Regions from separate parts of the Pseudomonas sp. DW-iso17 genome, predicted to be linked through region 2. Evidence: riboswitches for the same ligand, from Rfam matches in the RefSeq annotation. Region 2 holds a riboswitch; the other holds the start of a gene.
What was found. A riboswitch is a leader RNA that binds a small molecule or an ion and turns the genes downstream of it on or off. The one in region 2 is predicted to bind cobalamin.
Positions count from the first base shown of each region.

Region 1: linked by a shared signal. The riboswitch ahead of AC4PS6_RS18930 (CbtB domain-containing protein) and the one ahead of cobO (cob(I)yrinic acid a,c-diamide adenosyltransferase) in region 2 are both predicted to bind cobalamin.

Region 1 is NZ_JBZXEA010000032.1:151,126-156,682, forward strand. It holds gene AC4PS6_RS18905 (hypothetical protein) at 1-691, opposite strand, end outside; gene nfuA (Fe-S biogenesis protein NfuA) at 906-1,490, shown strand; gene cobM (precorrin-4 C(11)-methyltransferase) at 1,606-2,352, opposite strand; gene AC4PS6_RS18920 (cobalamin biosynthesis protein) at 2,423-2,815, opposite strand; gene AC4PS6_RS18925 (CbtA family protein) at 2,812-3,516, opposite strand; gene AC4PS6_RS18930 (CbtB domain-containing protein) at 3,528-3,716, opposite strand; cobalamin riboswitch at 3,813-4,024, opposite strand; gene AC4PS6_RS18935 (M10 family metallopeptidase C-terminal domain-containing protein) at 4,216-5,557, shown strand, end outside.
Region 2 is NZ_JBZXEA010000041.1:100,696-106,252, reverse strand. It holds gene AC4PS6_RS21425 (PQQ-dependent sugar dehydrogenase) at 1-1,135, opposite strand, end outside; cobalamin riboswitch at 1,235-1,481, shown strand; gene cobO (cob(I)yrinic acid a,c-diamide adenosyltransferase) at 1,561-2,172, shown strand; gene AC4PS6_RS21415 (cobyrinic acid a,c-diamide synthase CobB) at 2,169-3,560, shown strand; gene bluB (5,6-dimethylbenzimidazole synthase) at 3,557-4,207, shown strand; gene cbiB (adenosylcobinamide-phosphate synthase CbiB) at 4,204-5,112, shown strand; gene cobD (threonine-phosphate decarboxylase CobD) at 5,105-5,557, shown strand, end outside.

The sequences.
Region 1 (5,557 bases), on a different contig from region 2:
ATACATGACGGAACAGCGATTGACGGGTTTGTGTTTCGATCTGGCGGATAATCTCCTTGATTTTCTGGTCGGCAGGCGCATCCAGCAAGTGCTGCAAATCGCTGAGGTTGCCTTCGTGTCCGAGTTTTTTCAGGGTGTGATGTTCCTGCAAGACAGCGAGAACCGCTTTCCACTGCTCGCGGGTTTTGGGCTGTGCCGGGATGATCGAGTAATACTTGAGCACCAGATCAAACCGCACCGAACCGTCGCTTTTGAGGCCGTTACCCACACGCCGGTTGATATCCAGCAACACGTCGGCGTCGATGTACCAATAGGTGGGCATATGGCGCAGGATGACCGAATGGTCGGCAATGCTGAACGTTTCGGCAGAGTCGGGTATCGGTGAGCGCGTGCTGCTGAACAAGGTGGAGAGCAGGTCGTAAAGGAAGTCCCGGCCGATAATGGAATCATCCGGTTCGGGCTTTTCCCGCAGGAAGCGCTGAAAGTCTTCATCGGCTTCCAGCTTTGCCAAGACTCGAAAGGCTTCCTTGCACTCGCGATGCAGTTCGCTGTTGTGCGGGGGGCAGTAGTACACCTCGGCGGCGGATGCCGTCAGCGAGCCTTGTGTCGTCACGAAATCAATCAGATGGTCCAAATGCACTTGCTGTTCCGGCAAGCCCTTGAAATAGAAGCTCTGCAATGCGTTATTCATTCAATCCTCACAATCCGTAGTCGAAGAGGATTCACTCTATTGAGCCGGGGTTTGCGGGGGGGGCTATATAGGTAGGCACAGGTTTTCGCAGAAATGGCCAGGTGTCACGATGCGTCAGGCCAACAGGAACAGGTCTTTCCCGACAAAAATACTCGGACTTTGTACCTGCGTAATAATTTGGCGTAAACTGCGGGCAAGCCTGTGAGGAGTTTCCATGACTGCCATAACCATTACCGACGCCGCCCACGATTACCTGGCTGACCTGCTGTCCAAGCAGAACACCCCGGGTATCGGCATCCGCGTCTTTATCACCCAGCCCGGCACCCAGTATGCCGAGACTTGCATTGCCTACTGCAAGCCCGGCGAAGAGAAGCCTGAAGACACCGCCCTGGGGCTCAAAAGCTTCACCGCGTACATCGATGCCTTCAGCGAAGCCTTCCTGGACGACGCCGTGGTCGACTACGCCACCGACCGTATGGGCGGCCAGTTGACCATCAAGGCCCCCAACGCCAAGGTGCCGAACGTCAACGCCGACAGCCCGGTCAATGAGCGTATCAACTACTACCTGCAAACCGAGATCAACCCGGGGTTGGCCAGCCACGGCGGCCAGGTGAGTCTAATCGACGTGGTGGATGACGGTATCGCCGTGCTGAAATTCGGCGGCGGCTGCCAGGGCTGCGGCCAGGCGGACGTGACCTTGCGTGAGGGCATCGAGCGCACGCTGCTGGAACGTATTCCTGAACTCAAGGGTGTACGTGACGTGACTGACCACACGCAGAAAGAAAACGCCTACTACTGAGTAAGGTGTTCACTGCGAACAAAAAAACGGCGCCCGTGAGCGCCGTTTTTTATTATTTAAATTCATAGAGTTGCAAAATATATCTGATAAAGCAGATCAAGTGTGGGAGCTGGCTTCAGGGGCGATAGAGGTGCGCATGCCCTGCGCGGTACAGCGACGACTCGCTGAAGCTGTCACTGGCCAACACCTGCCCCACCACAATCAACGCTGTCCGCCGAAACCCCTTCGCCGCAACTTTCTCGGCAATGTCACTCAGCGTACCGACCACCCAATCCTGATCCGGCCAGGTGGCACGGTGTACCACGGCAATCGGGCAGTCCGAACCGTAATGCGGCAGCAGCTCGGCAACGATTTTCTCCAGATGATTGACCCCCAGATGAATCGCCATCGTGGTGCCATGTCGCGCCAGGCTGTCGAAGTCTTCACCGGGAGGCATGCTGGTTTTATCGGCGTAACGGGTCAGGATCACGCTTTGGGCGATGTCCGGCAGGGTCAGTTCGGTCTCCAGCAGGGCCGCGCACGCGGCGACCGCCGTGACCCCTGGAATGATCTGGAAAGGGATGCCCAGCTCACGCAAATGGCGTATTTGTTCACCAATCGCCCCATACAGGCTGGGATCACCGGAGTGCACCCGCGCCACGTCCTGGCCTTGGGCATGGGCCGTCTTGATCAGCTCGATGATCTGCTCCAGGTGCAGTTCGGCGCTGTTGACCACCTGGAGCGCCTGATGACCTTCCAGCACGGCGGCGGGCACCAGCGAGCCGGCGTAGATGATCACCGGGCAACTGCGGATCAGCCGCTGGCCCTTGACGGTGATCAATTCCGGGTCACCGGGGCCGGCGCCGATAAAGTAGACGGTCATGGAGAAATCCTGTTGAAAAACGGGCGAGCATGAACACGGCTCATGCTCAAGAGCGGAAATTATCGGGTTTTTAACCCGCGCAGGCTAACGCAAAGGTGGCCTGCGCGCTTTTTTGACGGGTGATCAGCAGGCGGGCAGGGCTGTCGGACAGCTGTTCGGCGAGGGCCAGGGCGGCGCTTTCGGCCACGCCGTAACAGCCGGTGTGGGCAAAAGCCAGCGCTGAGCGATGGCTCAGCCGATGTTCATAGCCCGCCAGGTGCTCGGCGCTGAAGCACTGCAAGGGCAGGTTCGATCGCTGAGCCAGTGCCAGCAGCCCAGGTTCCTCGCGTTTGTGGTCAATGCTTGCCAGCGCGGTCACGCGTGAGCGATCAATGCCGGCCTCGACCAGGGCGCTGTCGAGCAACGCCAGCAGGCTGTGAACCTCACAGCCCCGCTGGCAGCCCAAGCCGACAACCAGGATCATGCCGAGTATTGGTCGTCGCGGTTGCGGCGGAACAACCAGGCGCTGATCAGGCCCAAGGCCAGCCAGAAAGCGACGTTGGTCAATTGCGAGGCGATCTTGAACTGCGCTTCGAGCGCCTCCGGGGCCAGCATCGAATGTACCTCAGGTTGCGGCGCGCCGATGACGTGGGGCACGGCAAGAATCGCCAGCCCAAGGCCTTTCAACAGCCAATTGCGACCGAACACGATCAGCGCCAGGCCGGCGGCGGTGGAGGCTGCGGTGCCGATCCACCAGGTCTGGCGCAGTGTCAGGTCCGCGGCCGCAGTGCCCGGCAGTTCCGGTGGCAGGCCCAGGGTGGGGGCCAGTACAAAGGTCGCGTAGCCGGCCAGGCCCCAGAGCAGGCCTTGGGCGGTGCGGGTCGGCGCACGCAGCGTGTAGAGGCCGGCGAGCATCAGTGCAAAGCCTACGGCCACCACCAGGTTGCCTCCAGTGGTGGACAACACACGCTGCCAGCCATCTTCCGGCTCCCAGGCTTGGGCATCGTGGCTGTGGGCAGCAACGCCAGCGGCGTGCTCGTGCACCACTTCGGCGGCTGGCGAGGCTTTTTCAAAGCTTTCCGCCTGCAGGATCAGCGGTGCCACCCAGAAACTTTGCAGCAGGGTCAGCAGCAAGGCAGCCAAAAGCCCAGTGAACCCTGCGGTTTGCGCAATACGCTTGATCATGTCGGCAGCTCTCAATGGCACGGGAACGCGGCGCTGTGGCGGGTATCGTGGGCGGCGTTGTGCACCGCCTCGATATGCGAGAACCCGGCGAAATACACCAGGCACGCGCCAAGGATCGACGCACCGATGGCGGCGGTCAGGCGTTGGCTGAGGGTGGCGGTGCTAGTGGCGGTGTGCGAAGTGCTGCTGATGATCGACATGGCGCGTCCCTTTCAGGTGTCAGGGTGAAACGAGCGCATGAAAACCCCACGCGCCAGGCACGCAGGGTTCGAACAGCGCCCGCCCACCGCGGGTTTGTTATCTGAAGTTTTCGGGCCGGTCTCCGGGCTTGCGAGGGGCGGCTCTGGAAAGAGTCCTCCTGAAAGCATCGCCTTCCCATGCACAAGCACAGTGGCCATGACGCTTCGCTCGCTTACCGTTGCGGGGGCAGCACCGGACTTGTCATTGGATTTGACGCACCGGTTTCCCGTTTCACCCTGTGAAGGGCACCCGAAACAAGGTGTGTAGGAGAGCATGGTGTGCAGGTCAGCGTCAATTGGATGAGGACACCTACGAAGTACACGGCGATGAAGTATTTGCAGACGCAATAGGCAGACACGCGATGTATGAAGTGTTTGGGAACGCCTGCGCTTTTTTCGATAACTCAGAAGGAAACCCGGTTTATCTCCCCGCGCAACATTGAAATTAACGGTGGGCTTTATGCGACTTTCCAATACGCTGCAAAGTTTTCATGCGCCGCTTGCTGGCGATCAGCAATCAGCGGTGGCCGATGCGACCCTCAGGCCCAACGACCCCTCTGAATCGAACGTTGATAAACCCTCTTTCACGGTTGATCAGGCCGCGCGTCAAATCACTCGAACCGGCCATCGTTGGTTTGACGCCAATCGCGACGGCATCACGCAGATCTCCTATTCATTCAACAAGCACGCAAGAGGGCACACGGCGTTCAATGCGACCCAGAAAGAGCAGGCCCGGCGCTCGATGCAATCGTGGGAGGATGTCGCGAATGTTTCATTCCAGGAAGGCAGTCGTCGCCCCGAGGGGCTTCTAGCGTTCTCCAATAGCACGGACTACGAGGTCGCCTTCGGCCAGTATCCGGGCCAGGAAGGTAAAGTGCTGATCAATCCCCGATTTGGCACCAATACTAATCCAGCCTTGCACAACCATGGGCGAATGACCCTGACCCATGAAATTGGGCACAACCTGGGCCTGTTACACCCAGGCACCTATAATTTTGGTAATCCCAATTACCGCGATCACGCCTTATATGCTCAGGATACGCGGGCTTACAGCGTGATGAGCTACTTCGATGCACCTGAAGCGGGTAAACACTTCAATGGAAAGTTACCGTCGGCGCCGATGATGGATGATATCGCCGCTGCGCAGCGGGTTTATGGTGCCAATAACACGACGCGCAATTCAGATACCACCTATGGCTTCAACTCCAATGCGGGACGAGACTATCTGGAGTTGAACTCGCGTCACGATACGGCCTTGTTTTGTGTATGGGACGGTGGTGGTGTCGATACGTTGGACTTTTCCAAGTATCACCAAAACCAGACTATCAATTTGCGGGCGGAGTCCTTTTCGGATGTTGGCGGCCTGGTGGGGAATGTTTCCATTGCCAAGGGGGTTACGCTGGAGAATGCAATCGGCGGCTCCGGGCATGACTCGATCATTGGTAACCAAGCAAACAACGTGCTTAAAGGTGGGGCGGGTGCGGATCGACTCCGAGGTGCGGGGGGCGCTGACACCTTCGCTTACGACAATGCCAGCGACTCCACGCCGGAATATCCCGATCAGATTATGGATTTTGTCACGGGTGTGGACAGAATCGATCTGTCGAACCTGCTGGGCAACGCGGGGGTTGATGCCCTGAGGTTCGTCAGGCGGCTGACGGGCAAACCAGGTGAAGCGATTCTGGATTACAACCGTACGACTAACCTGTCTAGGCTGGCCATCGACCTCACAGGGAATGGCCGATTTGATTTTTTCCTCAAGGCTTACGGCCCGATCAATGTGCCCGACATCATCACCGCCA
Region 2 (5,557 bases):
AAATCACCTTATAGCCACTGTGCGGCTTGCGGTTCCAGGAACCATGCTGGCCGATAAATGCGCCATTACTGAAGGGGGCCGGCAGTTTGCTGCCCTCGGCGAAGGTCAACCCCAGCGAGGCAGTATGGGGGCCTACCGCATAGTCGGGAGCGATGGCCTTGGCGACCATGTCCAGGTTCTGCGGGGTCACACGCACATCTACATGCTGGCCGTAATAACTGAAAGGCCAGCCGTAGAAGCCGCCATCCTTGACCGAGGTGATGTAATCCGGCACCAGGTCACTGCCGATTTCATCGCGCTCGTTGACTGCCGTCCACAGCTTGCCGCTCTGGGGTTCCCAGGCCATGCCGTTGGGGTTGCGCAGGCCGGAGGCAAAAATGCGGTGTTGGCCGCTGGCGCGGTCGACTTCCCAAATGGCGGCGCGGCCCTGTTCGGCTTCCAGGCCGTTTTCGCCGACGTTGCTGTTGGAGCCGACGCTCACGTACAGCTTGCTGCCGTCCTGGCTGGCCACCACATTTTTGGTCCAGTGGTGGTTCAAGGGGCCACCGGGTAAATCCACCACCTTGGTGCCTGGGGAGGTGATTGCGGTTTCACCCGGCTGATAGGGGAAGCGCAGCAACTTATCCGAATCGGCCACATACAGGTCGTTGCCCACCAAGGTCATGCCAAACGGCGAATTGAGGTTCTCCAGGAACACCGTGCGAGTTTCTGCCACACCGTCATGGTCGGCATCGCGCAGCAAGGTAATACGGTTCGGGCTCGGCACGCCGGCGCCAGCGCGGTCCATGACTTTTTCCATCACCCAGCCGCGCACGCCTTTGGCATCGTCCGGCTTGGGCGGTGCATTGGTCTCGGCCACCAGCACGTCGCCGTTGGGCAGCACGTAGAGCCAGCGCGGGTGGTCCAGGCCTTCGGCGAATGCGGCCACTTGGGTGCCTGCGGCCGCGATTGGCTTGGCGCCTTCGGGCCAGCCGATGGCCGGGGCGATATTGACGGTGGGGATCAACGTCTTGTTCGGCTCCGGCAGCCGGGGCGAGGGCCCGGTGCCGTCGGCGACCTGCAGGGTCGAGCTTTCGCCGCACGCAGCGAGGCTACCGGCGAACATGATCAGTAGGGCAAGTCGGGTTTTAGGCATGGTTTTCTCCTTGATACCTGTAGGGGTAGAGAAGCACGAACGGCGGATGGTTCAAGTACAAGGCCAGCTTTAATTGACGCTCCACCCCCAACCCACTAACCTTCGCGGCTTGTTCCAGGTGCTCTGTGGCGCGCGCGTCGACAGAGTGAAACAGGGAAGCCGGTGAGTGAGCGCACTTGTACACAGTGCTGCCGCGATTCCGGCGCTGCCCCCGCAACGGTAAATGAGTCAAGACGGTGCTGTTTGCCACTGTGTCGCGTGCGATATGGGAAGGCGCGCCCTCGGCTGCTTGCTATCAAAAGCGCCACTCATGAGCCCGGAGACCGGCCTGAATCATCCAACAGCATCACGGTGGGCGATGCTTGGCTGTCTGTTGTTTCTTTTTCCTGCCCGCCGTTTTTGTCCAGCCCCAACGGAGAGCTGCCATGACTGATTCCCACGATCGCGACGAACGCCACCTGGCGCGCATGCTGCGCAAAAAAGCCGTGATTGACGAGCGCATCGCCAATTCCCCCAACGAGTGCGGCCTGCTGCTGGTGCTGACCGGCAACGGCAAAGGCAAGAGCAGTTCGGCGTTCGGCATGTTGGCCCGGGCCATGGGCCATGGCATGCAGTGCGGTGTGGTGCAGTTCATCAAGGGGCGTAACAGCACCGGCGAAGAATTGTTTTTTCGCCGCTTCCCCGAGCAGGTGCGCTTTCACGTGATGGGCGAAGGTTTCACCTGGGAAACCCAGGATCGCCAGCGCGATATCGCCGCTGCCGAAGCGGCTTGGGCAGTGTCCCGGGCCATGTTGAATGACCCTTCCATCGGCTTGGTGGTGCTGGATGAACTGAACATCGCCCTCAAGCACGGTTATCTTGACCTGGACCAGGTACTCAGCGACCTGCAAGCCCGCCCGCCCATGCAGCATGTGGTGGTCACCGGCCGTGGCGCCAAGCCTGAGCTGATCGAAATGGGCGACACCGTCACCGAAATGGGCATGCTCAAGCACGCGTTCCAGGCCGGTATCAAGGCACAGAAAGGCGTCGAACTTTGAATCAGCCCCGTCATTGCCCGGCCGTACTGATCGCCGCTCCGGCGTCCGGCCAGGGCAAAACCACGGTCACCGCCGCGTTGGCGCGTTTGCACCGCAACCTGGGGCGCAAGGTGCGCGTGTTCAAATGCGGGCCGGACTTTCTCGACCCGATGATCCACGAGCGTGCCAGTGGCGCGCCGGTGTACCAGTTGGACATGTGGATGGTGGGCGAGCAGGAAAGCCGCCGCCTGCTCTGGGAGGCCGCGGGGGAGGCCGACCTGATCCTCATCGAAGGCGTGATGGGCCTGTTCGACGGCACGCCTTCCAGCGCTGACTTGGCGCGGCACTTCGGTGTACCGGTGCTGGGCGTGATCGATGGCACGGCTATGGCCCAGACGTTCGGCGCCCTGGCCCTGGGGCTGGCGCGCTATCAGCCCGACCTGCCATTCGCCGGCGTGCTGGCCAATCGCGTCGGCACCCTGCGCCATGCGCAATTGCTTGAAGGCAGCCTCACTGAGGGCTTGCGTTGGTACGGTGCATTGTCCCGCGAGACCGGCATCGAACTGCCCAGCCGCCACCTGGGCCTGGTGCAAGCCAGCGAACTGAATGACCTTGATATACGCCTGGATGCCGCCGCCCAGGCGTTGGGCAGCAGTTGCGAAGTGGCCCTGCCGCCGCCGGTGACCTTTGCCGCGCCGCACGTGATCGAAACCGAACCCTTGCTGGCCGGTGTGCGGATTGCCGTGGCCCGTGACGAAGCCTTTGCTTTTACTTACGGCGCCAGCCTGGATCTGTTGCGGGCAATGGGCGCGGAGCTGAAGTTCTTCTCACCGATCCATGATCGCCAATTGCCTGAAGCGGACAGCCTCTATTTGCCCGGCGGGTATCCGGAACTGCACCACCAGGCATTGTCGGCCAATACCTCGATGCTGGACGCCATTCGTGCTCATCACGCCGCTGGCAAACCGCTGCTCGCCGAATGCGGTGGCATGCTCTATCTGCTCGACTCGTTGACCAATGTGGAGGGTGAGCGCGCCGAACTGGTTGGCTTGTTGCAAGGCGATGCGGTGATGCAGAAGAAACTCGCGGCCCTGGCGCTGCAAAGCGTCGAGCTGCCGGAGGGGACCTTGCGTGGGCATACCTATCACCATTCCCTGACCAGTACCGAATGGGCGCCGATTGCCCGTGGCCTGAGCCCTAACGGCGGGCGCGGTGCCGAAGCGGTTTACCGACAGGGTCGTTTGACCGCCTCCTATGTGCACTTTTATTTTCCGTCGAATCCTGGCGCGGTGGCCGCGTTGTTTGCGCCCGACCTTGAGACCGCTATCGCAGGCAAGCCAGCTCCCACAGTTGACCCAGTTGCAAACCAATCCAATGTGGGAGCGGGCTTGCTCGCGAAGAGGCCATGACTGACAACGCATTCCCCCAAGCCGACCGCGAAGCCGTCTACCGCGCCATCGCCGAACGCCGCGACATGCGCCACTTCCGCGGTGGCAGCGTCGCGCCTGAACTGCTGCAGCGCCTGCTCCACGCTGCGCACCAGGCGCCCAGCGTCGGCCTGATGCAGCCGTGGCGTTTTATCCGCATCAGCGATCGCTCGTTGCGCAGCCAGATTCAACAGTTGGTAGAAGAAGAGCGCGTACGCACCGCCGAAGCATTGGGCGAGCGCTCCGATGCGTTCATGAAGCTCAAGGTCGAAGGCATCAACGATTGTGCGGAGGTATTGGTCGCTGCCTTGATGGACGATCGCGAGCGCCACATCTTCGGGCGCCGCACCCTGCCGGAAATGGACATGGCCTCGCTCTCCTGCGCCATCCAGAACCTGTGGCTGGCGGCGCGCGTGGAAGGGTTGGGCATGGGCTGGGTTTCGCTGTTCGACCCCCAGGCCCTGGCCGAGTTGCTGGGTTTGCCACCCGGCGCAAAACCCCTTGCAGTGTTGTGCCTGGGGCCGGTGGCCGAGTTTTACCCGGCACCGATGTTGCAGCTTGAAGGCTGGGCCGATCCGCGACCGCTGAGTGACATGCTGTATGAAAACACGTGGGGAGTGAGTCAATGAGTGTGGCCTTGCTGTGTGTGGCTGCGGTGGCGCTGGATGCGCTGCTCGGTGAGCCCAGGCGCTGGCATCCGCTGGTGGCGTTTGGCAATTTCGCCGGGCGCATCGAGCAACGTTTCAATACTGGCGGGCGTGGCTGGCGCAGCCATGGTGTGACCGCGTGGTTTATTGCGGTGGTGCCGCTGACCCTGCTGGCCACGGCGTTGTCGTGGGCGCCTTATATCGGCTGGCTGCTGGAGATCCTGGCGTTGTACTGCGCCCTGGGCATGCGCAGCCTGGGCGAGCACGTGATACCAGTGGCCCAGGCCCTGCGCCGTGATGACCTGGACGAGGCGCGTACACGTGTGAGTTACCTAGTCAGCCGTCAGACCAGTGAACTGGACCGTACTGAAGTGGCCCGCGCAGCCACCGAATCGGTGCTGGAGAACGGCAGCGATGCGGTATTCGCCGCGTTGTTCTGGTTTGTGGTGGCCGGTGTGCCGGGCGTGGTGCTCTATCGTCTGAGCAACACCCTGGACGCCATGTGGGGCTATCGCAATGAGCGCTTTGAGCGCTTCGGTTGGGCAGCCGCCAGGATCGATGATGTGCTCAACTATATTCCTGCGCGCTTGGTGGCTTTAACCTACGCGTTATTGGGTAAAACCCGCCTGGCGCTCAAATGCTGGCGCACTCAGGGCCCGACTTGGGACAGCCCCAACGCCGGCCCGGTGATGGCGGCAGGGGCCGGTGCCTTGGGTGTGGAGCTCGGCGGCGCGGCGATTTATCACGGCGAGGTGCATCAGCGCCCGCCATTGGGCGAAGGCCCGCCGGCCGACGCCGATTCCATTGATCGCGGCTGGCAACTGGTGCAGCGCGGCGTATGGCTGTGGCTGCTGGTCCTGTGCGTGGGGGCGCAAATCTATGCTTGAACATGGTGGTCGGCTGCGTAAGGCCGCGATTGAGTACGGCATTGCCGAAGCGGATTGGCTCGACCTGTCCAGCGGCCTGGCGCCCTGGCCGTGGCCGATTCCCGAGATTCCCTTGCGTGCCTGGGCGCGCTTGCCGGAAACCGATGACGGCTTGGAGAAGGCTGCCAGCGAGTACTACGGCGCCGGCCCATTGCTGCCGGTGCCGGGCTCTCAGGCCGCGATCCAACTGCTGCCGCGCTTGCGTCGTTCCGGCAAGGTCGGCGTGCTTTCGCCCTGTTACGCCGAACACGCCGAAGCCTGGCGCCGCGCCGGTTATGTGGTGCGCGAAGTGCAGGAGCAGGAAGTCGACTTCTTTCTCGACAGCCTCGACGTGCTGGTCGTGGTCAACCCCAACAACCCCACGGGCTTGAGCCTGAGCCCGCAACGCCTGCTGGACTGGCATGCG